DNA from 4 places in the Bradyrhizobium barranii subsp. barranii genome. Region 2 is predicted to be linked to each of the others. Evidence: predicted binding sites of a transcription regulator. Region 2 holds the regulator's gene; each other region holds the start of a gene.

Region 1 (7,270 bases), on a different replicon from region 2:
CGATGACGGCGACCCGCTTCGGCCCGAATCCGTCCTCGGTGAGAGGCCGCAGCGTCGTCATCATGTGGACATGCGGATTGCCTGGCTCGTCGTGATTGACCCAGTCCGCAACCTGCCCTCGGGATAGTACCTGCTCGACCACGAACTGGCGCATCAGCGCGATGTTCTGCTCGCTCGTCAGCTCGACGGGCAGCGCGATGATAAACTCCTTGGCGAACTGCGCATCCGCTCGCTTCTCGAAGGCTTCGACCTTGTTCCAGAAGGCCTCCGACGCGCCCGCAACGGAGCGATCGGCGATCATCGTCCGAAGCCAGGCGGGGGCGTCGGCCGGGACCAGGAATTCCTCGTGGATCATCCCGCGCTTGTTGGAATAGTCGACGGTGCGGCCCTCGGCCTCGAACTCCATCTTCGCGCAATGCCGGTAGGCGGCGGCCAGCACGGCGCTGCGGCCATCGCCGCGTCCGATGAGCTGGGGTGTGAAATGGGTGATGGCCACGGCTGGAAGCGATCCTTAAGACGAACGAACATGCTGTTCGTCGGAATCGGCCGGCCCATTCGTGGGCGGGAAGCAGGACGTCGCGTCAGCGACGTATTACTGCGCCCTTGGAAGCCGCTCCTTCGGAACGGCGGGATGATCTTCGAAAGCGTCGGCTCCGCCGACCCCGTTAATTACCCGGGTCGCGCTTCGCGCTCACCCCGGCTTTCCTATTTGGCGCTTCGCGCAAATTAACAAGAAAGGTCTTCCGGAATGAAAAAGCCCTCGCGGCAGATCAGGGACGAAATCGCCAGGCTCCAGGAGCAGCTGAAGCAGGCTGAAACGCGGGAAGCCGAGCGCATGGGCCGCATCGCGCTGAGAGCCGGGATGGGCGAGATCGAGATCGACGAAGGCGCGCTGCTGTCGGCGTTCGAGGAGATCGCCGGCCGGTTTCGCAAGGGCGGAAGCCCAACAGCGAAGGCGGCCGCGGCCGTCGCGTCTGGCGCGTCTTCGGGCGTGGCTGAACAGGGCTGAACGCATGCGCCGCTCCGATTCAACTCACGCCCGCAAGAAGGACACGCGGGAGAAGATCGAGCTGGGCGGCCTCATCGCCAAGGCCGGGCTGCGCTACGAGAAGCGTGCGTTGCTGCTGGGTCTGCTGATCGACGCCGCCGACCGTCTCCGCGGCAGCGAGGTGGAACGCGAGCGCCTCATGGCGATCGGCGCGAAGGCGTTCGGTCATGAGAGCAAATAAGATCGCCCTGGCGATCGTGCCGGCCGTGCTGATGGCGAGCTTATGCCTTGTCCTCACCGGCATCGAAGCCTGGCTTTCGAAGTTCGGGACAACCCCGAACGCGCGCCTGGTGCTCGGCCGGGTCGGCATCGCCCTGCCCTACGTGGTCGCCGCGGCGATCGGCGTGGTCTTCCTGCTCGCGGCGGCCGGTGCGACGGCGATCCGCTCGGCCGGCTGGAGCGTCGTGTTCGGCGGCCTGCTGGTGGTCGCGATCGCCGTCTCGCGCGAGATCGCGCGCCCCCATTCCTTCGCCAATGCCCTGCTCGCTGGAGACCGCCTTCTCGCCTATGCCGATCCCTCGACCATCATCGGGGCGACAATCGCTGCGCTCGTGGCCGTGTTCGGGTTGCGTGTGGCTATAAAAGGCAACGCCGCCTTCGCGGCCGCTGCCCCGCGTCGCATCCGCGGCCGGCGAGCCATCCATGGCGAGTCCGACTGGATGGTGATGACCGAGGCTGCGCGGCTGTTCCCGGAGACAGGCGGCATCGTGGTCGGGGAGCGCTATCGCGTCGATCGGGATGCGGTTACGGATCGCTCCTTCCGCGCCGATGACGCCGAGACATGGGGCGCCGGGCAAGTCTCCTTTGCTCTGTTTCGATGCGTCCTTCGGCTCGTCGCACGGCATCGTGTTCGCCGGTTCCGGCGGCTTCAAGACGACCTCTGTCACGGTGCCGACGGCGCTCAAATGGGGCGGCGGGTTGGTCGTTCTCGACCCCTCCTACGAGGTCGCGCCCATGGTGACCGGACACCGGCACGGGGCGGGTCGCCAGGTCTTCGTACTCGACCCGCGCTCCTCAGGCGTCGGCTTCAACGTGCTCGACTGGATCGGCCAGCACGGCGCGACCAAGGAGGAGGATATTGCCGCCGTCGCGTCCTGGATCATGACCGATAATCCGCGCCAGGGCTCGGCGCGGGATGACTTCTTTCGCGCCTCGGCGCTGCAACTGCTGACGGCCCTGATCGGCGATGTCTGCCTGTCCGGTCATACGGAAAAGAAGGATCAGCACCTCCGCCAAGTCCGCGCCAACCTGTCCGAGCCGGAGCCGAAGCTGCGCCAGCGGCTTCAGACGATTTACGACAATTCGGAGTCCGGCTTCGTGAAAGAGAATGTCGCGCCCTTCATCGCCATGACGCCGGAGACTTTTAGCGGCGTCTACGCCAACGCCGTGAAGGAAACCCACTGGCTCTCCTATGCCAACTATGCTGCGCTGGTGTCCGGCTCGAGCTTCACGACGGCCGAGCTCGCGGAGGGCCGGACCGACGTCTTCATCAATCTCGACCTGAAGACGCTGGAGAATCATGCCGGCCTCGCCCGTGTCGTCATCGGCTCGCTGCTCAACGCCATCTACAATCGCAATGGCGAAGTGACCGGCCGCACCTTGTTCCTGCTCGATGAGGTCGCTCGGCTCGGATACTTGCGCATTCTCGAAACTGCGCGCGATGCGGGACGCAAGTATGGCATCACACTGCTGATGCTCTACCAATCGATCGGCCAGATGCGCGAGGCCTATGGCGGACGCGACGCGACCAGCAAGTGGTTCGAGAGCGCGTCCTGGATCTCCTTTTCGGCGATCAACGATCCCGAGACGGCGGACTACATCTCGAAGCGATGCGGCGACACGACGGTCGAGGTTGATCAGCTGAGCCGGTCCTCGCAAATGTCGGGTTCGTCCCGGACCCGGTCCAAGCAGCTCGCCCGCCGGCCGCTCATGCTGCCGCATGAGGTGCTGCGGATGCGGACCGATGAACAGATCATCTTCACCGCCGGGAACCCGCCGCTGCGATGCGGACGCGCCATCTGGTTCCGGCGCACCGACATGCGGGCGTGCGTCGGCGAGAACAGGTTCTACCGGAGAGAAGCCGGTCAGCGGAGCTGATGGTCGTGAAGTCGCCGATGACCCGCGAGAGGAGCGTCACGCGAATGCGCGGAGAATGTTTGCGGGCTCCGGGAGTGCCGTTGCGAGTAGAGCCGTCCCCCGGAGGGGCTCGCCCAAACACTCCTACCGCTGCGAGATCAATTCCAAGACGATGGACGTCCCGAGCAGAGCCAAACAGAGCCAGGTCGAGAGCGATATCCCGCTCCCATGCGGATGTTGGAATAACGGGCTACGCATCCGGGAAATTGACGCGCAAGTAGTCAGTTGCCGCGTCGGCCGTAGCGAACGTCGCCAGTTGCTGCGGCGCCTCGTCCGGCCGCTGCGCCTGCCGGACCACCAAGACCTGATCTGCGTCGAACTGGACACAGGGGCGCTCCCGGAACTTGAGCCACTTCGCTTGCTTTGCTTCGGCCAACGCGCAGGCCGCATCGTAATCATCGGCGATGCCGAGATGGGTCGAACGGTCCCACGCCCCACCATTCAGGCACCGCACCTCGATCCGGCCATCCGGCAACGTGACGCCATAGGGACGATCCCACCATTGATCGAGCTGTGCCTTGCTTCGTGCGTCGTTCGCCGTCGCGTCGAAGGTCTTCGGCAGTTTGGGGTCGAGCGGAAATCTGTTTGGCATTGCGAACCTCTGATCAGACTGAAATTGCCAGAACGCGAGCTGAATTGGGAGAGCTATATCGGGCTGCGCCGGTGACCATTCGCCCACGGGCGGCGCCGCCGCCTGGCTCTTTTCGACTGCGCCGCGACACGCTGTGCGGGGCGCGTCATCGTTTCAGGCGAGATCATAGACCTGTGAGATACCGTCGTCTGAACCTCAGGGAGGCCACCGTGGCGGTTACCGGGTCGTGCCGGACATGCTGACCGAGACGCCTCCTGTTTGCAGCTGCCGGCCGGTATGATCATTCGCCGAAGAAATGCGGCCCTACATCGAAGAGGGGATCGTGAGCTATCGGCTATTGTCGGATCAGCCGGCGGGGTGTGCCAATTTTTCTATCACAAACCCTTGCTCCGTAAGAAAGCGGTCCTATTTCAGGAACGCCCGTGCTAGCACTCACGGGTCTTGACTGCTAACACTCATGAAATCCGTCACCAATACAAATACTTAGGAGAAATGCATGAAATTCCGTCCGCTTCACGACCGCGTCGTGGTCAAGCGTATCGACGCCGAAGAGAAGACCGCTGGCGGCATCATCATTCCGGATACGGCCAAGGAAAAGCCCTCCCAGGGCGAAGTGATCGCCGTCGGCCCCGGCGGCCGCGACGAGAGCGGCAAACTGATCCCGATCGACATCCAGGTCGGCGACCGCGTGCTGTTCGGCAAGTGGTCGGGCACCGAGGTCAAGATCGACGGCCAGGACCTGCTGATCATGAAGGAAAGCGACATCATGGGCGTGCTCGAAGCTCCCGCTTCGAAGAAGAAGGCCGCCTAAGTCAACGCTCGCACCGCTCACCCTGAGGAGCGCCGGCCGGGCGCATCGTCAAGGGTGAGACAAGCCGTGAAGCAAAATCCAAGCACTCAGGGAAACCAATATGTCAGCCAAAGAAGTCAAGTTCGGCGTCGACGCCCGCGACCGCATGCTGCGCGGCGTCGACATTCTCTCCAACGCCGTGAAGGTCACGCTCGGTCCGAAGGGCCGCAACGTCGTCCTCGACAAGTCGTTCGGCGCTCCCCGCATCACCAAGGACGGCGTCACCGTCGCCAAGGAGATCGAGCTCGACGACAAGTTCGAGAACATGGGCGCCCAGATGGTGCGCGAAGTCGCCTCCAAGTCCGCTGACGCGGCTGGCGACGGCACCACGACCGCGACCGTGCTCGCGGCTGCGATCGTCCGTGAAGGCGCCAAGGCGGTTGCCGCCGGCATGAACCCGATGGACCTCAAGCGCGGTATCGACCTCGCGGTCGAGGCCGTCGTTGCGGACCTGCAGAAGAACTCCAAGAAGGTCACCTCGAACGAGGAGATCGCCCAGGTCGGCACCATCTCGGCCAACGGCGACGCCGAGATCGGCAGGTTCCTCTCCGACGCCATGAAGAAGGTCGGCAACGAGGGCGTGATCACGGTCGAGGAAGCCAAGTCGCTCGAGACCGAGCTCGACGTGGTCGAGGGCATGCAGTTCGACCGCGGCTACATCTCGCCCTACTTCGTCACCAACGCCGACAAGATGCGCGTTGAGATGGACGACGCCTACATCCTCATCAACGAGAAGAAGCTCTCCTCGCTGAACGAGCTGCTGCCGCTGCTCGAGGCCGTGGTGCAATCCGGCAAGCCGCTGGTCATCGTCGCCGAAGACGTCGAAGGCGAGGCGCTCGCCACGCTCGTCGTGAACCGTCTGCGCGGCGGCCTGAAGGTCGCGGCCGTCAAGGCTCCGGGCTTCGGCGATCGCCGCAAGGCCATGCTGCAGGACATCGCGATCCTGACCGGCGGCCAGGCGATCTCGGAAGACCTCGGCATCAAGCTCGAGAATGTCACGCTCAACATGCTCGGTCGCGCCAAGAAGGTGATGATCGACAAGGAGAACACCACCATCGTCAACGGCGCCGGCAAGAAGGCCGACATCGAGGCGCGCGTGGCGCAGATCAAGGCGCAGATCGAGGAGACCACCTCGGACTACGACCGTGAGAAGCTCCAGGAGCGTCTTGCCAAGCTCGCGGGCGGCGTCGCGGTGATTCGCGTCGGCGGCGCGACCGAGGTCGAGGTGAAGGAACGCAAGGACCGCGTGGATGACGCGATGCATGCGACCCGCGCGGCGGTCGAGGAAGGCATCGTCCCGGGCGGCGGCGTCGCCCTGCTCCGCGCCACCGAAGCGCTCAAGGGCCTGCGCACCAAGAACGACGACCAGAAGACCGGTGTCGAGATCGTGCGCAAGGCACTGTCGGCTCCCGCTCGCCAGATTGCGATCAACGCCGGCGAGGACGGCTCGGTGATCGTCGGCAAGATCCTGGAGAAGGATCAATACGCCTACGGCTTCGACTCGCAGACCGGCGAGTACGGCAATCTAGTCACCAAGGGCATCATCGACCCGACCAAGGTCGTGCGCACCGCGATCCAGAACGCCTCCTCCGTGGCGGCGCTCTTGATCACCACCGAGGCCATGGTCGCCGAGCTGCCGAAGAAGGCCGCTGCCGGCCCCGCCATGCCCCCGGGCGGCGGCATGGGCGGCATGGACTTCTGATCCAGCTGCTGCAGCGAACTACGACATACCAACCCCGGCAGCGATGCCGGGGTTTTTATGCGCTCTGGCAACTTTTGACCTCGTCAGATTATTCTACCGCGCGAACCGTATCGGCGTTGAAGTCGGCCAGTCGGCGATCCCGCAAGGAAAGATCATAGGCACGCTTCAGACATTTGAGATCGTTAGACCACGCGCGTTCGATATCGTACGCCAAAACCCGCCGGAGGGTGCCCCGCCTCATGCCGCCATCATCGCGGTCGCGGGAGTTCTGGACAACATCGGCGATACCTGCCGGAATGTCCGGGGAAGACTGGGCGCAGCGGGCGCCCGTTTCGTTTAGGCCCGGTTCATGCGCAGCGTAGGTATCCTGAACGACTCGCCGGCGAGCGCGAAAGACATATTCCGCTTCGCAACGCCCGAATGCTTGGCCAAGACATCCTTAATGACAGATACGTCATCAGTGAAAGTCAATTTATCGAGAAATGGCCGCAATGCAGCTTCATCGGGACTCAATCGGCTGCAGATCCCGAACTTGAGGATCTCGGGGACGGTTTCGTCGAGTTTCAAGCCATAGCTTGTAACCTTGCCGCGCTCGTAGACTGCGGAGCGCAGCCAGTAGCCGCCCCTGTCGAAGAATATCATTGGAGTGAAATTTTCAGCGTCCTTGGCGTAGTAGTTCCTTTCCACGTCCTGGAAAATCTCGCGCAGCGTTCCGCCGCCCCCTCGGCCGTAGATGATCCCAGCCCGCGAATTGTTGACGAGCGCCTCCTCGCGAAGACTGTTCTGATAATATTTGGCGTAGTGCGTCGCGAACGGCATCGTGGGCTCTGCACCGTACAGCCAGGTCGGAATGGCAAGGCTGAGAGGCAGCGTCGACGGCGCGGCCGAACGCACGTCGAGTGCAGCCGCGAGCCAGTCGCGGGCGGCCATCACGTCCTTCCG
Region 2 (7,270 bases):
CAGCGCGATCGAGCCGCCCTGCCCCAGCGCCTCCAGGATCCTCGGACGCGCCGCTTCCGCGTTGTGCTCGTGATATTGCCTGAGCTGCGCCGTGATCGCGTAGCGCTCGGTCAGGCGCCGCGTGATGCGGGTGTCCTCGCAGGCGATGACGTCGACGCCGGCGAGCGTCTGAAGCGCGCGCAGCGTGATGTCGCCGAGATTGCCGATGGGGGTGGCGACCAGATGGAGGCCCGGCGCCGCCTTCGGCGCCGTCAGCCGATGGGCGTCGATGGAGAAACCGCGCGAGGCGGGATCCGTCGCTTCAGGTGTATTTATCGGGCTCGGCTTTACGCGCATAATGAATCGAACTTAGGCATGATCCCGGGGGCTGGGAACCGGTCCTCGGAAAAAGATCGCGCCAGGTCAGGGGTGAGGAAGGACTGGAATGTGATCCATCCGGCATCACATTGCAGAGGGAATGAAGCGTCGGCGCCACATTCGCGGCGAAAACACCACCTTGATGCGGGTGACGGATGGTGGACAGCTAGCCAGGGCTTGAGGTGTGGCCGCGTTAAGTGGTTATTATCCTTTTGTTTTAGTTAACTATTTGCCGACAATATGCCTGAATCCGCGGCTTGTGTCGTGGAAAGAATGTTGTGACCAGCCGGCCGACGGCCGGTCAGAAGAGAAGTTGTGATGCTGGGCCCGCGCGATCCAAAATCTCCCGTTCAGGGCTCCCGATTATCGGGGGCGACCCGGCGGAGCGCACTCGGCCTGTTACTCGGCGCCCCCTTGCTGTCGGCCTGCGCCGGCGTGCAGCAGAGTCTCAGCCAGTTCTCCAACCCGTTCAGCAGCTCCTCCCCGGCCCCGGCTCAGCCGGCCGGACCGCCGCAACAGGCCACCACCGCCGGCAGCGGCGGCGTGAAGGTTGCCGTGATCCTGCCGCTCTCGGCCGCCGGCAATGCCGGCCTCGCCGCGCAGTCGATGCGCAACGCCGCCGAGATGGCGCTGGCCGAATTCCAGAATCCCAACATCCAGCTCCTGATCAAGGACGACAACGGCAGCCCGCAAGGCGCGCAGGCGGGCGCGCAGCAGGCGGTCGACGAAGGCGCCGAGATCATCCTGGGCCCGCTGTTCGCGCAGTCGGTGCCGGCGGTGGCGCAGGTCGCGCGCACGCGTGGCATCTCGGTGATCGCGTTCTCGACCGATTCCAGCATCGCCGGCCGCGGCGTCTTTCTGCTGAGCTTCCTGCCGGAGTCCGACGTCAACCGCATCGTCGAATATTCCGCCAGCATCGGAAAGCGCTCCATTGCCGTGCTCGTGCCCGACAATGCCTATGGCAATGTCGTCGAGGCCGCGGCGAAGGCGGCAGTGCCGCGACGCGGCGGCCGCATTGTCGCCTTCGAGAAATACGGCGCCGATCGCGCGACGCCGGCACGCACAGTGGCGCAGCAGCTCGGCAGCGCGGATGCGCTGTTCATCGCCGATGACGGCGATGCCGTCGTCGCGGTGGCCGACGCGATGACGGCCGCGGGCGCGAATTTGCGCAACATCCAGCTGCTCGGCACCGGCCTGTGGGACAATCCGCGCGTCTATGCCAATGCAAACTTGCAAGGCGGTCTCTACGCCGCGCCGGACCCGGCCGGCTTCCGCGCCTTCTCCGGCCGCTATCGCACCAAATACGGTGCCGAGCCGATCCGCACCGCGACGCTCGCCTATGACGCGGTCGCCCTCGTCGCCGCGCTCGCGCGCACGCAGGGCCCGACGCGCTTCTCGCCGGATGTGCTCACCAACCCTTCCGGCTTCGCCGGCATCGACGGCCTGTTCCGCTTCCGCGCCGATGGCACCAACGAGCGCGGCCTCGCCGTGATGAAGGTGACGACGGGTGGTGGTGTGGCAGTCGCGGGCTCGCCGAAGAGTTTTGGGGCGTAGTTCGGGGCGACGGTGCCGTAGGGTGGGCAAAGGCGCGCTTCGCGCCGTGCCCACCATCTGCCTGCAAACGCTGTGAAAATGGTGGGCACGCTTCCGCTTTGCCCACCCTACGGCGGCTCGCTACGCGGCGAGATCCGCGACCACGGCGTCCAGCACCGGGAAGCCGCTGCTGGTCACGCGCAGGCGCCCCGTCGTATCCACGATGATCGCACCCTCCTCGCGCAACAGCGCGATGCGCTTGGGATCAAGCGGGCGGCCCGACAGCGCGCTGTAGCGCTCGGGGTCGATGCCCTCGGCGAGGCGGAGCCCCATCAGCAAAAATTCGTCGGCGCGCTCCTCGCTGTTGAGGAGATCGTCGGTGACGTTGCCGTGGCCGTTGGTCTCGACCCGCATCAACCAGGCCTCGGGACGCTTCTCGGTGGCGGTGGCGTGCCTGATCCCGTCGATGTCGAGGCGGCCATGGGCACCGGGGCCGATGCCGGCATATTCATCGCCGCGCCAGTACACCAGGTTGTGCCGGCACTCGGCGCCGCGCCGCGCGTGATTTGAAATCTCGTAGGCGGGCAGGCCGAGCTTGTCGCAGGTCTCCTGCGTCACGTCGTAGAGCGCGCGCGCGACCGCTTCGTCCGGCGTCTTCAATTTGCCGGCCTGGTGCAGGCCGAAGAACGGCGTGCCTTCCTCGATCGTCAATTGATAGAGCGACAGATGCTCCGCCGCTTCGTCGATCGCCAGACGCAGCTCGTCGGCCCACATCGCCGGCGTCTGGTCGGGGCGGGCGTAGATCAGGTCGAACGAATAACGGTCGAACGAGCGGCGCGCGATGGCGACCGCATCGAGCGCCTCGCGCGCGCTGTGCATGCGGCCGAGCGCTTTCAGCGAGGCATCGTCGAGTGCCTGCACGCCGAGCGAGACGCGGTTGACGCCGGCGGCGCGATAGCCGGCAAAGCGCGTGGCCTCGACGCTGGTCGGGTTTGCTTCCAGCGTGACCTCGACATCGCTGGCGACGTGCCAGTGCTTGCCGATGGCATCGAGCACCGCGCCGACGGTCGCGGGCTGCATCAGTGAAGGCGTGCCGCCGCCGAGGAAGATCGAGGTGACTTCACGCCCGGGCGCACGCTGTGCGGTCGTTTCGATTTCACGCGCGAAAGCTGAAGCGAAGCGCGTCTCGTCGATCGCGGCGTGGCGGACGTGGCTGTTGAAGTCGCAATAGGGGCACTTCGACAGGCAGAACGGCCAGTGCACATAGACGCCGAAAGCTTGCTTAGCGCGGCTCAAGGCAGATCTCCGCCAGTTTCACGAAGGCGCGGGCGCGATGCGACAGGCCGAGGCCGAGCGGCGGCAGGCCGTGCTTCTCGATGCTGGTCATCTCGCCGAACGTGCGATCGTGGCCATTGGGCAGGAACATCGGATCATAACCGAAGCCGGCCGTGCCGCGCGGCGGCCAGACCAAGCTGCCGTCGACGCGCGCCTCGACCTCTTCGAGATGATCGTCGGGCCAGGCGACGCAGAGCGCGGAAACGAAATGCGCGGTGCGCTTGTCGGGCGTGGCGGCGCCGCGCTCCTGCAACAGGCGCTCGATCTGCGCCATCGCGGCAGCGAAATCTTTTGACGGTCCGGCCCAGCGCGCGCTGTAGATGCCGGGCGCGCCATCGAGCGCGTCGACCACGATGCCGGAATCGTCGGCGAAGGAGGGAAGCTTGGTCGCCTGCGCCGCCGCGATCGCCTTGATCGCGGCATTGCTGCGGAAATCGTTGCCGGTCTCGTCGGGCTCGGGCAGGCCGAGCTCACCGGCCGACACCGCCTCGATGCCGCAAGGCGCGAGCAACTCCTTCATCTCGGCGAGCTTGCCGGGATTGTGGGTCGCGATGATGAGCTTTCCGGTGATTCGGCGGTGCATGGGCCTATTGACTACGCGACAGCCAGTTTCTGCAAGTCCACGAGCCGCGCGATACCCTTCTGGGCCAGCGCCATCAGCGCGAGGAATTCGTCCTGTGTGAACGGTTCGCGTTCCGCGGTGCCCTGCACCTCAATGATGCGGCCATCGCCGGTCAGGACGAAATTGGCGTCGGTCTGGGCTTCCGAATCCTCGGCATAGTCGAGGTCGAGCACGGGCGTGCCGTTGTAGATGCCGCAGGAGATCGCGGCGACGTTGTCGCGCAGCACCTTGGCCTTGATCATGTTGCGCGCCTTCATCCAGTTGATGCAATCGGCGAGCGCGACCCAGGCACCGGTGATCGAGGCCGTGCGCGTGCCGCCGTCGGCCTGGAGCACGTCGCAATCGACCGTGATCTGGCGCTCACCGAGCGCTTCGAGATCGACGATGGTGCGAAGCGAGCGGCCGATCAGGCGCTGAATCTCGACGGTGCGGCCGCTTTGCTTGCCCGCGGAGGCCTCGCGGCGGGTGCGTTCGGAGGTCGCGCGCGGCAGCATGCCGTATTCGGCGGTGACCCAGCCGCGGCCCTGGCCCTTCAGCCACGGCGGCAGGCGGTCTTCCAGCGTGGCGGTGACCAGCACATGGGTGTCGCCGAATTTCACCAGGCAGGAGCCTTCCGCATATTTGACCACGCCGCGCTCCAGCGTCACGGGGCGCAATTCGTCGGGCGCACGGCGGCTTGGCCGCATGGGAAATCCTCCAAAACTCTCGGAAAAGGGCTATTCGCGGTGCTTGTAGGTGGGGTGAGGGTGGGCGGCAAGGCTTTTTCACCCCGGGTTTTCCACCCCGCAAACGCCACGCTTGTCAGAACCCTCCGGGATGGACAAATTATAAGCGTCTGAGAGGAGTTACCGTCCGTGGCCCATCACGATCCGATCCATCTGATCGCGCCGCGCGCAGGCCTCGCCCAGCTCAACGAGCGTTCTCGCGACATCTTTCGTCAAATTGTCGAAAGCTATCTCGCGACCGGCGAGCCGGTCGGCTCGCGCAATATTTCGCGGCTGATCGCGATGCCGCTGTCGCCGGCCTCGGTCCGCAACGTCATGGCCGACCTGGAACAGCTCGGCCTGATCTATGCGCCCCACACCTCTGCCGGCCGCTTGCCGACGGAACTGGGCTTACGCTTCTTCGTCGACGCCCTGATGCAGGTCGGCGACCTCAATGACGCCGAGCGGCAGTCGATCCAGAGCCAGTTGACGTCGGTGGGGCACGCCCAATCGGTCGAGGCAGCGCTGTCGGAGGCGCTGACGCGGCTGTCCGGTCTCACCCGCGCCGCAGCGGTCGTGTTGACCCCGAAATCCAATGCGCGGCTGAAACACATCGAATTCGTCCGGCTGGAACCCGAAAAAGCGCTGGTGATCCTGGTCGGCGAGGATGGTCAGGTCGAAAACCGCGTGCTGTCGCTGCCACCGGGAGTTCCCTCCTCGGCGCTCACGGAAGCCGGTAATTTCCTCAATGCGCGGATCCGGGGCCGCACGCTGGCCGAGGCGCGGCTCGAGCTCGAAACCGCGCTCGGCGAAGCCCGTGCCGAGCTCGATCAACTGACGCAGAAGGTGATTTCGGCGGGGATTGCGAGCTGGTCCGGCGGCGAGAACGAGGACCGCCAGCTGATTGTTCGCGGCCACGCCAATCTGCTCGAGGATCTGCACGCGCTGGAGGAGCTCGAGCGCGTTCGCCTGCTGTTCGACGATCTCGAGACCAAGCGCGGCGTGATCGACCTTCTGGGGCGCGCCGAGACCGCCGAGGGCGTGCGGATCTTCATCGGTTCGGAGAACAAACTGTTTTCCTTGTCAGGCTCCTCCACCATCATCTCGCCCTATCGGGATGCCGCCGGCCACATCGTCGGTGTTTTGGGCGTGATCGGGCCGACGCGGCTGAATTATGCCCGCGTAATCCCGACCGTGGACTACGCCGCGCGCATCGTCAGCCGCCTCTTGGGGGGCTGACCGGCGTTTCCTCCGATCACGGGCGCTTGATTTTCGTGAGCTTAGGCACGATATCCGGGCCAACAATCCCTTGAGACGAGTTCGAGAAGAGAGCCGATGACCGATCGAGACCGGCAGCCCGACGACACGACCCCACCGACCGATGAGCCGGTGGTGTCAAAACCCTACATCATGCCCGACGATCCGGAGCCCGGCTCGGTCGAGCTGTTGCAGAAGGAAGCCGCCGAGGCGCGTGACCGCATGCTGCGGACGCTGGCCGAGATGGAAAATCTGCGCAAGCGCACCACCAAGGAGGTCGCCGACGCCCGGCTCTACGGCATCACCGGCTTTGCCCGCGACGTGCTCGACATCGCCGACAATCTCCAGCGTGCGCTCGATGCCGTTCCGGCCGAGGCCCGTGCCACGGCCGATCCCGGCCTGACCTCGCTGATCGAGGGCGTCGAGCTCACCGAGCGCTCGCTGCTCAATGCGCTGGAAAAGCACGGCGTCAAGAAGTTCGATCCGCAGGGCCAGAAGTTCGACCCGAACTTCCAGCAGGCGATGTACGAGGTGCCGGATGCGTCGGTGCCTGCGGGCACCGTCGTGCAGGTCATGCAGGCCGGCTACACCATCGGCGAGCGCGTGCTGCGCCCGGCGCTGGTCGGTGTCGCCAAGGGCGGCACGAAGGCTGCGCCGGCTGCGAACAGCAACGAAGTGAACTGAGCGGCGAACTAAGCCTTGGCGTCATTCCGGGTTCGATGCCTTGCATCGCCCCGGAACGACCGATTGCTATCTTACGCGCTCACCGCGATATCCGCGGACTGGATCCGCTTCACGCCGGCCTTGGCCATGTCGGCCCAGGCTTTTGCGAGCGAACCCTGCGTGTCGATGCCGCGGCAGGCGTCCTCCACCACATAGACCTCGAAGCCCGCCTTGCGCGCATCGAGCGCGGTCCAGGCGACGCAGAAGTCTGTCGCGAGGCCGGCGACGAACACGCGCTTGATCTTGCGGCCCTTCAGGTAACCGGCGAGGCCGGTCGAGGTCTTGCCGTCGGCTTCCAGGAAGGCCGAATAGCTGTCGACGTCCTTGTGAAAACCCTTGCGGATGATGAGCTCGGCATGCGGGATCGCAAGATCCTTCGACAGCGCGGCGCCATCGGTGCCCTGCACGCAATGGTCGGGCCACAGCACCTGCTTGCCGTAGGGGAGGTCGACGGTCTCGAACGGCTTCTTGCCGGAGTGCACCGACGCAAACGAGATGTGACCCGGCGTGTGCCAGTCCTGGGTCATCACCACGTTCGCAAACGCTTTCGCCATCTTGTTGATGACGGGAACGACCTGCTCGCCTTCCTTCACGGCGAGGCTGCCGCCGGGCAGGAAGCAGTTTTGCACGTCGATCACGAGCAGCGCGGAGGCATCGTCCGGCTTGATCGATGCGGCCGCAAGGAGCGCGGTTGGAGCAAGGGCTACGAGAGCGCTTGTCCCAAGCGCCGCGAGGATTT
Region 3 (7,270 bases), 4.0 Mb from region 2:
TCATCATCGACGTCGAGCAGGCTCAATTTCAAAAGATCGTTCAATTCAGCCGCAAGAAAACAAATCAGTACATCGACTTTGAGCGGCTTCTTTCCGATCACGGATTCTCCGCGCAAGACTACTACCAAGCGCTTCATCAACGGGAGATGTCGGGAATCGGAAAATTCTCCGACAGCTTTTATTTCTGCCCCACAGGCGAATTGGATCCGATGAACCCGACCCAGACGGGTCTATACTTTACCGACAAGAGAAGCTTTTTCGCGCCGAGGCCGCAACTGCCGCCAAATGTCTTGAAGAGATTGAAGACCTTCAAGATCAAGCAGTATCCGATGGTCGATCGATTGGAGGATGTCGTCTACACTAAGCAGATCGGGTATCAAAGAAACGCTGTCGCCGACGCCTTTTTCAATGGATTCCTCCCGGACGGGATGTTCGTTGAAAAGTCGTACGCGCAGAGAATATTCGAACTAACGATCGCTGAGGCACAGCAGAATTTCCGAACCAGCTTTCTCGACAACTGGGACGACCAACGCAGTCTCGTCGTGGTCTCCTGGTGAGAGATCACGCCTCCACGGCAAGATTCTGGATTGCTTCGCTGCGCTCGCAATGACGAGAGGGAGAGAGCGGAGCCCCTACTCCAAGCTCTCCACCTGCCGCAGGCTCGGAAACAGCTTCATCCACAGCAGCGCGACCGCGACGGTGCAGACGCCGCCGAGCACGGCCGCAGGCATCGCGCCGAGCAGCGCGGCTGCGACGCCGCTCTCGAACTGGCCGAGCTGGTTGGAGGCGTTGATGAAGAGGAAGTTCACCGCGCCGACCCGGCCGCGCATCTCGTCGGGGGTTGAGAGCTGCACCAGCGAGAAGCGGATCACGACGCTGATCGTGTCGGCGGCGCCCAGAATGGCGAGCGACAACACCGACAGCCACATCCACGACGACAGCGCGAACACGACCGTGGCGACGCCGAACACGATCACAGCCTGGAACATGCGCAGGCCCACATGCCGCGAGATGGCGTGACGCGCGAGCACCATGGTCATCAGCAGCGCACCGACCGCGGGCGCGGCGCGCAAGATCCCGAGCCCCATCGGGCCGGTCTGGAGGATGTCGCGGGCATAGATCGGCAACAGCGCGGTGACGCCGCCGAACAGCACGGCAAACAGATCGAGCGAGATGGTGCCGAGGATCGCCGGATTGCTGCGGATGAAGCGGACGCCGGCGAAGATGTTGTCGGCGTCCGTCCCCTCCTTGGAGACCGCCTGCGGACGCGGCCGGATGAAGCCGGTCAAAATCATCCCGAGAATCCAGAACAGCAGCATCACGGCATAGGCAAGATGCGGCGCGACCGCGTAGGCAAAGCCGCCGAGCGCCGGCCCGGTGATGGTTGCGACCTGCCCTGCGCCGCTCGCGACTGCGGTTGCGCGCTGGAGCGATCCCTGCGGCGCGATCAGCGGCAGCAGCGCAGCGGTGGTCGGGCTCTCGAAGGCGCCGGCAATGCCGAGCACGAAGGTCGCGATGAAGATCTGCACCTCGCTGACCAGGCCGAGATAGGTGATGATCACGAGATAGAGCGCGGTCGCGGCTTCCACGAGCTGGCAGAGCTGGACCACGCGCTTGCGCTCAAAACGGTCGGCGGCGTGGCCGGCGACGAACACCAGAAGCGCGGTGGGCAGGAACTGCACGAGGCCGACCATGCCGAGGTCGAAGGCCGAGCCGGTGAGATCGTAGATCTGCCAGCCGATCGCGACCGCCGCGATCTGGCTGGAGAAGCGCGACAGGCTGCGCGAGAGCAAGAAGAACAGGAAGGCGCGGTGGGAGAGAAGTGCGCGGGCGGTGACCGGCGGATTCGAGGATATCGGCTGCTCTGTCATCGCCTCTTGGGTCACGCTTGGACCGTCCGCCCCCTGATTTCGACCTGCCCCGCGTGGCTGACGCAGGCCTGCTTGTCAACAGCGGGCGGCTTCCGCGGCCTTCCGGCATTGCGTTTGCAACGCACGCGCGGCCATAATCATTGAGGGTTTGGGGACATCATGCTTCGGCTGCAATCGGCACTCGGCGTTTTCGCATTGCTATTGATCGCTTGGGTGCTGAGCGAGAATCGCCGCGCGGCCTCGGCTCGCCAAGCAGCGATCGGGCTTGTCGTAACCTTTGTCACCGCGGTCGTGCTCCTAAAGGTGCCCGTCGTCGCGCGCGCCTTCGGCGCCATCAACGACGCGGTCGGCGCGATCTCCGCGGCCTCGCGCGCCGGCTCCTCCTTCGTGTTCGGCTATGTCGGGGGCGGTCCCCTGCCCTTCGATCTGAAGGTGCCGGGCGCCGATTTCATCCTGGCGTTCCAGGCGCTGCCGATCGTGCTGGTTATGAGCGTGCTGACGACGCTCTTGTTCTATTGGCGCGTGCTGCCGCCGGTCGTGCGCGGCATGGCCTGGCTGCTGGAGCGGACGCTGGGCGTCGGCGGCGCAGTCGGGCTCTCGACCGCGGCCAACATCTTCCTCGGCATGGTCGAGGCGCCGCTGTTCGTGCGGCCCTATCTGGCGCAGATGACCCGCAGCGAATTGTTCCTGGTGATGACCGGCGGCATGGCCGGCATCGCCGGCACGGTGCTGGTGCTCTATGCGACGCTGCTGGCGCCGCTCATTCCCGATGCCGCCGCGCATTTCGTCATCGCCTCCGTGCTGGGCGCGCCGGCCGCGATCCTCGTCAGCCTGATCATGGTGCCGGAGACTTCCGACAAGCGCACCGGCGGCGCGCTGGAGGATCCTGAGATGGACGTCTCCGGCCCGATGGATGCGATCGTGAAGGGGACGAGCGCGGGGATCGAACTGCTGATCAACATCGTCGCCATGCTGCTGGTGCTGGTGGCGCTGGTCTATCTCGTCAACGCCATCCTCGGCCTGCTGCCCAATATCGGCGGCGCCGCGATCTCGCTGCAACGCCTGCTCGGCCTCGTGATGGCGCCGGTGTGCTGGCTGATGGGATTGCCCTGGGACCAGGCGGTGACCGCCGGCAGCCTGATGGGCACCAAGACCGTGCTCAACGAGCTGATCGCCTATGTCGACTTCTCAAAACTGCCGCCCGATACGCTCGATCCGCGCTCGCGCCTGATCATGCTCTACGCAATGTGCGGCTTCGCCAATTTCGCCAGCCTCGGCATCATGATCGGCGGCTTAGGCGTGATGGCGCCGGAGCGGCGCGAGGAGATCAACGCGCTTGGGCTGAAATCGATCGTGTCGGGGACACTGACGACGTGCCTGATGGGGGCGGTCGTGGGGGTGTTGAGTTAGGCTCTCTCCACCCGTCATTGCGAGCGAAGCGAAGCAATCCAGACCGTCTCCGCGGAAAGATTTCTGGATTGCTTCGTCGCCAGCGCAAAATTGCTTCGCAATTTTGTCGCGGGCTCCTCGCAATGACTGCGGAGAAAGCGCGTCTACGCCTTCAACTCCACCGTCCTGAACTCCGCCGGCAGGATCACCTCCAGCAGCTCCACGTCATCCGAATAGTCCAGGATCATGTGCTTGATCTTCGGCGGCTGGGTCCAGGCGCTGCCTTCCTTCATCAAGGTCTCGCCCTGGCCGTCCATGTAGGTCTTCACCCAGCCCTTGAGCACGTAGACCATCTGGAATTCGACGTCGTGGAAGTGCAGCTTCGACACCTCGTTCGGATCGCAGGGGCCTTGCAGGCGGATCACGTGGGCTTGCGCGAGGCCGTGGCTTGCTTCGGCGATGCCGAGGTCGCGGTACTTGGCGTAGGCGCGCAGGCCGTCGGCCTTGAAGTCTTCCTCGCGGTGATGGCTGATGGCGATGCGCTGCTTGGGACGGGCGGCCTTTTTCGGAGCGGCCTTCGCCGGTGTCGTGCGCGCCTTTGCCTTCACCGCCTTGCGCGCCGAGGATCGTGCCACGGCCTTGGCTCCGCTCCGCTTCTTCACCGCGGCCTGGGCTGCACTGCGCGATTTTGTTTTCTTGGCCATGGGCCGCCTCCCTGTTGTTATAGGCGGAGGCTAGCACAGAACGAGATATCGTAGGGTGGGCAAAGCGAAAGCGTGCCCACCATTGCCAGATGCAATCGTGGAGAGATGGTAGGCACGGCGCGAGCGCGCCTTTGCCCACTCTACGATGCCGGCGCGCTGTTCAATGCAGCCGGAACACGCCATCCACGGCGCGCAGCTCGGCCGGCTTGATCAGCTTGGAATGCGCGACGGTCACCGAATGGAGCGGACCGTCGAGCTTCTCCTGCCAGAACGCCAGGAAATCCTTCAGCGCCGGAAATTTCGGAAACATGTCGTAGTTCTGCCAGACGTAGGTCTGGAGAAGCGAGGGATGATCGGGCATCCGATAGAGAATTTGCGCCGTCGTCAGCCCGTAACCCAAAAGCTGTTTCCGGAAATCTTCGGAAACGCCCCCACTCCGCAAGCCCATGCCAACCTCCTTTGCAGGAGCGCATTCAAGGGGCGGCTTGGTCGGTGTGCGCCTTACGAGCCACCCGGTACTGATGCGCTCACATGAGAGAAATGTGACGCAAACTGACAATCCATCTCAAGCCTAAAAGTTTAACAAGCTGTTGAAATTCAATGCTTTAGCAGCAGAGGCGGCTCCGTGCTAATACGGTCACCGGGCGGGTTAACGATGGTAAAGAGATTCTGGCACCCGGGCCTTCAGAGTGCCGATTTTTCTGCTAGAAGCCCTTGCCCCCGCAAAATTCCTGTCCTATTTCAGCGTCGCCTGTGCTAGCACTCGCTGGCACAGACTGCTAACGCCAAAAAATTCCCATACCGTGCAACTACTTAGGAGGACTGCATGAAATTCCGTCCGCTTCACGACCGCGTCGTGGTCAAGCGTATCGACGCAGAAGAGAAGACCGCCGGCGGCATCATCATCCCCGACACTGCCAAGGAAAAGCCCTCGCAGGGCGAAGTCGTCGCCGTCGGCCCCGGTGGCCGCGACGAAGCTGGCAAGCTGATCCCGATCGACCTGAAGGTCGGCGACCGCGTGCTGTTCGGCAAGTGGTCCGGCACTGAAGTCAAGATCGACAACGTCGACCTGCTGATCATGAAGGAAAGCGACATCATGGGCGTCCTCGACGTCCCCGCTTCCAAGAAGAAGGCGGCCTAAGAGCCCCCTCTCCCCACCAGCTAAACACCTAAGGAAAAATCCAGATGTCAGCTAAAGAAGTCAAATTCGGCGTCGATGCACGCGACAAGATGCTGCGTGGCGTCGACATCCTCGCCAACGCCGTCAAGGTGACGCTCGGCCCCAAGGGCCGCAACGTCGTCCTCGACAAGTCGTTCGGCGCTCCCCGCATCACCAAGGACGGCGTCACCGTCGCCAAGGAGATCGAGCTCGACGACAAGTTCGAGAACATGGGCGCGCAGATGGTGCGCGAAGTCGCCTCCAAGTCGGCTGACGCGGCCGGCGACGGCACCACCACCGCAACCGTGCTCGCGGCTGCGATCGTTCGTGAAGGCGCAAAGTCGGTTGCCGCCGGCATGAACCCGATGGACCTGAAGCGTGGTATCGACCTGGCCGTGGAAGCCGTGGTCGCCGACCTCGTCAAGAACTCCAAGAAGGTCACCTCGAACGACGAGATCGCCCAGGTCGGCACCATCTCCGCCAACGGCGATGCCGAAATCGGCAAGTTCCTCTCCGACGCCATGAAGAAGGTCGGCAACGAGGGTGTCATCACCGTCGAGGAAGCCAAGTCGCTCGAGACCGAGCTCGACGTCGTCGAGGGCATGCAGTTCGACCGCGGCTACATCTCGCCCTACTTCGTCACCAACGCCGACAAGATGCGCGTTGAGATGGACGACGCCTACATCCTGATCAACGAGAAGAAGCTCTCCTCGCTGAACGAGCTGCTGCCGCTGCTCGAGGCCGTGGTGCAGACCGGCAAGCCGCTGGTCATCGTCGCCGAGGACGTCGAAGGCGAAGCGCTTGCGACCCTCGTCGTGAACCGTCTGCGCGGTGGTCTGAAGGTCGCGGCCGTCAAGGCTCCGGGCTTCGGCGATCGCCGCAAGGCCATGCTGCAGGACATCGCGATCCTGACCGGCGGCCAGGCGATCTCGGAAGATCTCGGCATCAAGCTCGAGAACGTCACGCTCAACATGCTCGGTCGCGCCAAGAAGGTGATGATCGACAAGGAGAACACCACGATCGTCAACGGCGCCGGCAAGAAGGCCGACATCGAGGCGCGCGTGGCCCAGATCAAGGCGCAGATCGAGGAGACCACCTCGGACTACGACCGTGAGAAGCTCCAGGAGCGTCTCGCCAAGCTCGCAGGCGGCGTCGCGGTGATCCGCGTCGGCGGCGCGACCGAGGTCGAGGTGAAGGAGCGCAAGGATCGCGTTGATGACGCGATGCATGCGACCCGCGCGGCTGTCGAGGAAGGCATCGTCCCGGGCGGCGGCGTCGCCCTGCTCCGTGCTTCCGAGCAGCTCAAGGGCCTGCGCACCAAGAACGACGACCAGAAGACCGGCGTCGAGATCGTGCGCAAGGCGCTCTCCGCGCCGGCCCGCCAGATCGCGATCAACGCCGGTGAAGACGGTTCGGTGATCGTCGGCAAGATCCTGGAGAACAAGACCTACGCTTACGGCTTCGACTCCCAGACCGGCGAGTACGTCAACCTCGTCACCAAGGGCATCATCGACCCGACCAAGGTCGTCCGTACCGCGATCCAGAACGCAGCCTCGGTTGCCGCGCTCCTGATCACCACGGAAGCCATGGTCGCCGAGCTGCCCAAGAAGGGCGGCGCCGGTCCGGCGATGCCCCCGGGCGGCGGCATGGGCGGCATGGACTTCTGATCCAGCCGTTCAGATACGATACGGAATGCGAAACCCCGGCAGCGATGCCGGGGTTTTTGTTTTGGGGCGGCGCCCCGATGCAACGCCTTGTGGCGATCTGCGAGCGCACCTACAATTCAAAGGTGTATCCTTCGGATCACTAATGCTGCAGGATCCCGTGGAGCCCTGACGAGAATTGCAATGCCGCACCGCAAGATACGTCCGCTGCTGGCAGCCCTTGTCATCATCTCCGCTGCGGGCCTTTCCGCGCCGACGCCCGTAGACGCGGCGGACAACAATGACGCGATTGGGAAGATGGAAGGGACGTGGCCGGATTGGCTTCCGCGAGCCGAGCAATGCCCCGCTGACTCCATGCCGGCGAACGCGGGCGCACCTGCTTTTTCGATCGAAGGATGCTCGGCTGCGGCGGAGCAGTGCCTTGATCGCTGTCGGGCGGGCAACGCGAGCGACTGCTACGCAGCCGCACTCGTCGTCCAGCGG
Region 4 (7,270 bases), 1.1 Mb from region 2:
GTAGCTATTACGGGCCGGGCTACTATGCGCCAGGCTACTACGGCGGCACGTATCCCTATCGCCGCCAATACTACGCCCCGTATTGAGCGCACGAGCGACGCTGTTTGGGCGTGGCAACCTCTGTCACAGACCATGCCCACTCAACGCGCGCTCGAGCGCGATGGCGCGGCTGCGCCCTTGTGATCCGGTCAACTGCATCGGCCCCTCCCATCCGGGGTCGCCTGCAGACTTATGCAGGAGTCGGCGAATCGCAAGACAGACAAAACTTGCGCCAGGGAGCTAAAGGCGCGAGCGCGGGGCGGGTCTATCGGCTCGACCAGCAATCCCGAAGCGACTGACTCGTCCCGGCAACGCCACGGGCACCGCTGACCACGAGCCAGACAATACCAAGGCTGCCTCTCTCAAGCTCAAACTGCCTCCTGCTCCGCGTCCGCCGCGCTGGGTGGCATTTCAATCGAGAAGAAGTAGCACAGCACTTGCCCAGTGATGCCGCCGACAGTCGTCGCCGGAAGCTTGAAGATCGCGCACTCAACTCGGACTACCGTGAGACCCAATATCCACAAGGTCCCACCAAAGGAGCCGGACAATGTCGATCGGACTTATCCTCATCATCCTCCTCATCATCTTCCTGCTTGGTGGCTTCAGCGGCCGCTTCGGCGGCTACGGCTACGGCTATGGCCACGGTGGGATGGGGGTCATCGGTACCATCCTGGTCATCCTCGTCGTATTGCTACTTCTGGGTCGGCTCTGACCCTCGCAGGGTCAGCTGTGTCGACCGGGCGCCTCCCAAAATTTCCTTTCCCCGGCGTACCGGGTCCCAACGAGCTCGACCAGCTGAAGCCGACAATGCCCGCCGATGAAGGGGTGTTTGTGCCTGCCTCGGTCCTGCTGCAGCGGCTGCACGACGAGGCACCGGCAAGATCGCTTTACCCTGGGCTGGCTGATGGGTCGCCTACACAAGCGCTCCTTCGGCCCTATTATGCTGCTGCTCGCTGTGGTCGCTATTGCACCGGGTGTCTCGATCGTAGCCGGCCTGCTACTCATGATCCCCGCGTCCCAGATGATCGCGGTCTTCGGTCTAATCACGGGGGCGACCAACCAGTGCGGAGCTATGCACTTCCCAAAATCCAGTAACGGTGGGGTGCGTCCTGACTGGTTTGGTAACAATTCTCACCCGCCACCCGGCTGCAATGCAAAGTGCTGAATTTGAGATATTGCACAAGGCGTCCTCACGGAAATCCGAGAATCGGCGAGAATTCATCACGCTTCTCGGCGGCCGCTTTTTGCTGGTTCCTGCAAAAAAGGCCCAGCATCTCTGCCGGGCCTTCGCTATTGTTGAGCTCTGAACGAGTAGGACTTAAAAATCCATACCACCCATGCCGCCACCTTGAGGCATGCCGCCACCGCCGGCGTTCTTCTTTGGCAATTCGGCCACCATGGCTTCGGTAGTGATCAGGAGCGCCGCAACAGAAGCCGCGTTCTGAACCGCCACACGAACGACCTTGGTCGGGTCGATGATGCCCTTGGTGACCAGGTTGCCGTACTCGCCGGACTGGGAGTCAAAGCCGTAGCCATACTGATCCTTCTCCAGGATCTTGCCGACGATGACGGAGCCGTCCTCGCCAGCGTTGATCGCGATCTGGCGGGCCGGCGCAGACAGCGCCTTGCGCACGATCTCTACGCCGGTCTTCTGGTCATCGTTCTTGGTGCGCAGCCCCTTGAGATGCTCGGAAGCACGCAGCAGGGCGACACCGCCGCCCGGCAGGATGCCTTCCTCGACGGCCGCGCGGGTCGCATGCATCGCATCATCAACGCGATCCTTGCGCTCCTTCACCTCGACCTCGGTCGCGCCGCCGACGCGGATCACCGCGACGCCGCCCGCGAGTTTGGCAAGACGCTCCTGCAGCTTTTCACGGTCATAGTCCGAGGAGGTCTCCTCGATCTGCGCCTTGATCTGCGCCACCCGCGCCTCTATGTCGGCCTTCTTGCCGGCGCCGCTGACGATGGTGGTGTTCTCCTTGTCGATGATCACCTTCTTGGCGCGACCGAGCATGTTGAGCGTGACGTTCTCGAGCTTGATGCCCAGATCTTCCGAGATCGCCTGGCCGCCGGTCAGGATCGCGATGTCCTGCAGCATGGCCTTGCGGCGATCGCCGAAGCCCGGCGCCTTCACGGCCGCGACCTTCAGACCGCCGCGCAGACGGTTCACGACCAGGGTCGCAAGCGCTTCGCCTTCGACGTCTTCCGCGATAATCACAAGCGGCTTGCCACTCTGGACCACGGCTTCCAGCAGCGGAAGCAATTCATTCAAGTGAGACAGCTTCTTTTCATTGATGAGGACGTAGGCATCTTCCATTTCGACGCGCATCTTGTCGGCGTTGGTGACGAAGTAGGGGGAGATGTAGCCGCGGTCGAACTGCATGCCTTCGACGACGTCGAGCTCGGTTTCGAGCGACTTGGCTTCCTCGACGGTGATGACACCCTCGTTGCCGACCTTCTTCATGGCGTCGGAGAGGAACTTACCGATCTCTGCGTCGCCATTGGCCGAGATGGTGCCGACCTGGGCGATCTCCTCGTTCGAGGTGACCTTCTTGGAGTTCTTCACGAGATCGGCGACCACGGCTTCCACCGCGAGGTCGATACCGCGCTTCAGGTCCATCGGGTTCATACCGGCGGCAACCGCCTTCGCGCCTTCACGGACGATCGCAGCCGCGAGCACGGTCGCGGTGGTGGTGCCATCGCCAGCTGCATCTGCCGATTTGGAGGCAACTTCTCGCACCATCTGCGCGCCCATGTTCTCGAACTTGTCCTCAAGCTCGATCTCCTTGGCGACAGTGACGCCGTCTTTGGTGATGCGGGGGGCGCCGAACGACTTGTCGAGCACGACGTTCCGGCCCTTGGGCCCGAGCGTGACCTTAACCGCATTGTTGAGAATTTCAACACCGCGCAACATCCTGTCGCGGGCGTCGACGCCGAACTTAACTTCTTTGGCCGACATCATGATCTCCGTTTTCAACTGTCAAATCCGAAAGACCGCGCGACTCGGCGAGCTCTTTAGGGACGTGAGTTCAACTTGCGGGCCTTATCCTTCTCCTTCGAGACGCTGGCTGCTTGGGATAAGGAAAACAGACTGGCGCTTAGGCGACCTTCTTCTTGGCGGCGGGCAGCTCGGTGAGAACGCCCATAATGTCGCTTTCCTTCATGATCAGCAGTTCCTGACCATCGAGCTTGATCTCCGTACCTGACCACTTGCCGAACAGGACGCGGTCGCCAACCTTGAGATCGATGGGAAGCAGCTTGCCGGATTCGTCGCGGCCGCCTGGGCCAACCGCCGTGATCTCGCCCTGCGAAGGTTTTTCCTTGGCGCTGTCCGGAATGATGATGCCGCCAGTGGTCTTCTCTTCGGCTTCGATACGCTTGACCACAACGCGGTCGTGAAGCGGACGGAATTTCATGCTGCCCTCCTGTTTTCTTGTTGTTGTTGCTTTGGACGAAATGGCAGTCGTGGCCAGCGAGTGCTAATCAGCACATAAGCCGCCGCAAGGGGACGTACAAGACCGTCCCGAAACGATATTCGCTCAGAGCATCACGAAATAGCTGCCAAGACCGCGGCGGCTAAGGATCCGGTGAAGGCCAGCTGTGTGGTGCGAAAGTCGTTGGACGCCGCGTCATCAAATTTAAGAAAGCTTCCCATCGCGCAGGGGCATTGCGTTGTTCTCGACGTGCGCCGGAATACGCCGGACGTCGGTCGCTTCTTGTGCAGCCATTCAGCGGTGCTTGTCGAGATCGAGTGGCTCGTCACTCACGAGGCGCGTCGGCATCAATGCGCTGAGCGTCAGCCAAATCGACCGGGTTGATGGAAATCCTCTCCACCGTTGAAGTGCGCGGCGGCGCCGCCGGCACCGTGATCATAGTGGCAACGCGGCGAAACGCCTCGAACGACAATCCTTCGATCATCTCCTCATCGGTGATGACCTCGTAGGCACCCGGAGGCAGGAGGCGGTCGATGCCCTTGATCCGGAAGGGATGCTTGAAGGTGACCGTTTCGCGTCGGGAGCGCATGGTCATGATCGGCTATCCTTCAGAAACGGCTTTGCATCGGCGCGATCGTGAAGCAATCCGTTTACAGTGCTCTCTGTGCCGAGATTAGCTATCTCTTTATCATAAGATGGCTGCGAAGTCACCAAACACAAGGCAATACACATCGCGGATTTGTTATAGATGCCGGCGGACGAAATGCTTGCTGATGCCAAGTGAAAAAATGCGAGTTGGCGATCGGCAAGCATCGCGACTCGGAGAGAAGAAATGCTATCTCGCAAATCTACCAGCCGAGATAGACTTGCGGCGGTTGGCTACAACCGTCATGGCGCGATGGGACGGTTCTGGCACGGTCTTCATCGTCACGCTCTTATGACGATGATTGCTTACGCCCTCTTGCAGCACTTCCGCATTGCCAAGACGGGGCGCAAAAATGAATCGACGGCCACCACCTCAGCCCAACCTGCCAGCCGGGCGTCCCGCCATCGTCGCTCTCATTCTTCAGCCATCAGATCCGCGATACGGATACTGCAGAACACAGGTCAGCGAAGAGCAAGGCGTGAACAAATCTGCCAAAGTCGTGTTAGCGCCCACCCGAAGCGCCTTTATGATCGTGCAGGAAACGGGCGATCCGCGTCTTCAACACGGTGGCGTCGTGCGATTTGCCCGAGGCCGCGTGCTCGAAGAGCCTGCGCTGGACGTCAGTAGGCAGATCATTCCATTCGCTGACAAGAGCGGCACCCAGACATTCCAGGACTCTGCGCTCCACATCGCGCAAATCGCTGGCTTCATAGGGTAAAGGCCACGCCAACTCCTGCGCTCCGCCTTCCTCGTCCCAACGGTCGAGAGCGGTTGCCATTTCTTCTCCCGACGTTGGCCTTCGACCTTTCTTTTTGACCATTCTATATAGTCGCACATGTCGGCATTAAGCGCCATTCGCTCGATCGCGGGGCGATCCGAAGCGCCAATCCTTCCAGTACCGAGAATGCCGCGGCCGCGGAACTCGGTAGTTCGCCCATCGGTTATTGCAACGGTTTGTTCGCGCGGCGTACAGACTCAAGGTTCACCATGGATGTGATCGTTACACCCGCGGAGGGAGGCACGGTTTGGCAGCTGACGGACCTGCTCGGCCGCTCGATGGGGCGCATCACGGCAAGCGCTCCCCGTCAATTCATGATCTATCCGGGGGGCCACGCCTCGGAAACTATGGCCGGCATACAGCAAGGGCCGCACGCCTCGCTCGACGCCGCACTGGCTGAGATCGAAAGGCACACCCGGGGCGTCTGCCGGCGCAATCCTGGCGAAGATCAGCTTTAGACAGCGCCCAACAATCCAGTTCGTCGCTAGAGTATCTACTGCGAGAGGATTTATGTATTTTACAAGTAACACCCTGATCTTGCGGCTCAATGTCCATGCGTCGCGCCCGACCTCAAGCGCCCAGATTGCCTGATGACGGGACCATCGGTTCCGGTAGAAGGACTTGTGGATTTTCGCGTGAGGACCGAGGCGAATGTGGGCTCCGGCGGATGTCACCGCTCGATCATTTGCGGTGCCGTGTTCGCCGAGATCTTTTGGCGGCTGGGCTTGACGCAACCCTGACAGTGCGGAGGGAACCCGCTTGAGCCGCTTGGTCATCGTCTCCAACCGTGTCGCCTTGCCGGGGGAAGCTGCGCAGCGCAGCGGCGGGCTTGTGACCGGCCTCGTCGACGCTCTGCATCAGGCTGGAGGCTTATGGTTCGGGTGGAGTGGCAAGCTTGGAGAAACAACACCAGAGCCGAACGTTTTTGAGACCGAGGGAGTGACGTACGCTACCGTCGATCTTACCCGCGCGGACCATGACGGCTACTACAGCGGCTTCTCCAACGCGGCACTGTGGCCCTTATTCCACTATCGCCTTGACCTCATGAACTTTACCCGCGGGGACTTGGCCGCCTATCGACGGGTGAACGCCCTGCTCGCCGACGCCCTCGCGCCCCTGCTCAGGCCGAGTGACCTCGTCTGGGTGCATGACTACCATCTGATCCCGATGGCCGAGGAACTTCGCCGCGCCGGGGCCACACAACGGATCGGGTTCTTCTTGCATACGCCGTTTCCGTCGTTGGGGGTGCTGGCGACCCTTCCTCACTACAGCGACCTGCTGAAATCACTGTGCGCTTACGATCTCGTCGGCTTCCAGACGGTGGAGGATTTGACCGCCTTCCATGACGCCATCCTTCGCCGCGCAGGCGGCAAGGTTTCGTCCGATGGCCCCGTTCACGCCTTCGATCGGGATCTACGCGCCGGCGTCTTCCCGATTGGTATCGATACTGAAGCCATCGCCGACATGGCCGGTCGCGCTGTGAAATCCCGAACGGCACGCCGGCTGCAGGAGAGTCTCCGGGGGCGCAAGCTCATCATTGGGGTTGACCGGCTCGATTACAGTAAGGGACTCGAGCACCGGTTCAAAGCGTTCGCCGCCTTTCTCGACGGCTATCCCGCGTACCGCAACCACGTCCGCTTCCTGCAGATCGCCACCGCAACGCGCAGCGACGTTCCTGAATACCGTGCGCTGCGGCAGAGGCTCGGTGCGCTGGCAGGCGACGTGGCCGGTCGCTTCGCGGAACTCGATTGGGCACCGATCCAGTATTTGAACAGGAGCTTTTCGCAGCGCTCGCTCGCTGGCTTCTTTCGGCTCAGTCGCGTCGCTCTTGTCACTCCGTTGCGCGACGGAATGAACCTGGTTGCCAAGGAGTATGTCGCTGCACAGGACCCCGATGACCCCGGCGTGCTCATTCTCTCACCCTTCGCCGGCGCGGCCTATGAACTCGACGCTGCCGTGATCGCCAACCCGTATGACCCCGACGCCGTCGCCGAAGCATTGCAGACAGCGCTGGGGATGCCACTTGGGGAGCGATGCGAGCGTTGGCGGACCATGATGGCGGTACTACGCCGCAATAGCATTGCGGCGTGGCGCGAGAGTTTTCTTGGCGCTCTCAGCCGCTAACTTGGGATGTCGTCCGGAACGTAGCATCGGTGCAGCAAGTCGCGATAATCTCGTTCGTCAACGAGGTTGCCCCAGTCCGCCGATAAGGTGTTACTTCGAAATCATCTCCCCGGCGGAAATGATCCACGAGTGACGGGACCACTTGCATCCGCTTCATCGTCGCGCTGAACCAGATAGACCAAAGGCAAGTCGCCCACAGTTCTCCGCTTTCGCGTCAACGTAGTACACTTCTCCTGCTTCCCATCCCAA

The links. The regulator HrcA, encoded in region 2, represses chaperone genes, less so after heat shock. The targets are predictions, from matches to a motif close to GTTAGCACTCNCNNNNNGNGAGTGCTAAC.
Region 1: the regulator HrcA is predicted to act here: its motif matches at 4,201-4,229, upstream of groES (co-chaperone GroES).
Region 3: the regulator HrcA is predicted to act here: its motif matches at 4,720-4,748, upstream of J4G43_RS33630 (co-chaperone GroES).
Region 4: the regulator HrcA is predicted to act here: its motif matches at 3,495-3,523, upstream of J4G43_RS06425 (co-chaperone GroES).

The regions. Positions count from the first base shown of each region.
Region 1 is NZ_CP086139.1:67,121-74,390, forward strand. It holds gene traA (Ti-type conjugative transfer relaxase TraA) at 1-496, opposite strand, end outside; gene traC (conjugal transfer protein TraC) at 749-1,009, shown strand; gene traD (type IV conjugative transfer system coupling protein TraD) at 1,014-1,229, shown strand; partial or broken gene traG (Ti-type conjugative transfer system protein TraG) at 1,216-3,145, shown strand; gene J4G43_RS54795 (hypothetical protein) at 3,375-3,863, opposite strand; gene groES (co-chaperone GroES) at 4,273-4,587, shown strand; gene groL (chaperonin GroEL) at 4,688-6,328, shown strand; gene J4G43_RS54810 (SLOG cluster 4 domain-containing protein) at 6,665-7,270, opposite strand, start outside.
Region 2 is NZ_CP086136.1:223,708-230,977, reverse strand. It holds gene rsmI (16S rRNA (cytidine(1402)-2'-O)-methyltransferase) at 1-336, opposite strand, end outside; gene J4G43_RS01020 (penicillin-binding protein activator) at 676-1,911, shown strand; gene hemW (radical SAM family heme chaperone HemW) at 2,032-3,186, opposite strand; gene rdgB (RdgB/HAM1 family non-canonical purine NTP pyrophosphatase) at 3,173-3,808, opposite strand; gene rph (ribonuclease PH) at 3,820-4,533, opposite strand; gene hrcA (heat-inducible transcriptional repressor HrcA) at 4,702-5,790, shown strand; gene grpE (nucleotide exchange factor GrpE) at 5,887-6,492, shown strand; gene pncA (bifunctional nicotinamidase/pyrazinamidase) at 6,564-7,268, opposite strand.
Region 3 is NZ_CP086136.1:6,867,712-6,874,981, forward strand. It holds gene J4G43_RS33605 (hypothetical protein) at 1-557, shown strand, start outside; gene J4G43_RS33610 (MFS transporter) at 633-1,871, opposite strand; gene J4G43_RS33615 (NupC/NupG family nucleoside CNT transporter) at 2,031-3,281, shown strand; gene J4G43_RS33620 (cupin domain-containing protein) at 3,425-3,964, opposite strand; gene J4G43_RS33625 (usg protein) at 4,125-4,412, opposite strand; gene J4G43_RS33630 (co-chaperone GroES) at 4,791-5,105, shown strand; gene groL (chaperonin GroEL) at 5,150-6,790, shown strand; gene J4G43_RS33640 (SEL1-like repeat protein) at 6,971-7,270, shown strand, end outside.
Region 4 is NZ_CP086136.1:1,315,782-1,323,051, forward strand. It holds gene J4G43_RS06410 (hypothetical protein) at 1-86, shown strand, start outside; gene J4G43_RS06415 (DUF3309 family protein) at 587-751, shown strand; gene J4G43_RS55860 (hypothetical protein) at 944-1,204, shown strand; gene groL (chaperonin GroEL) at 1,358-2,998, opposite strand; gene J4G43_RS06425 (co-chaperone GroES) at 3,138-3,455, opposite strand; gene J4G43_RS06430 (hypothetical protein) at 3,799-4,068, opposite strand; partial or broken gene J4G43_RS06435 (IS701 family transposase) at 4,268-4,593, shown strand; gene J4G43_RS06440 (hypothetical protein) at 4,622-4,897, opposite strand; gene J4G43_RS06445 (hypothetical protein) at 5,107-5,355, shown strand; gene J4G43_RS06450 (alpha,alpha-trehalose-phosphate synthase (UDP-forming)) at 5,657-7,021, shown strand.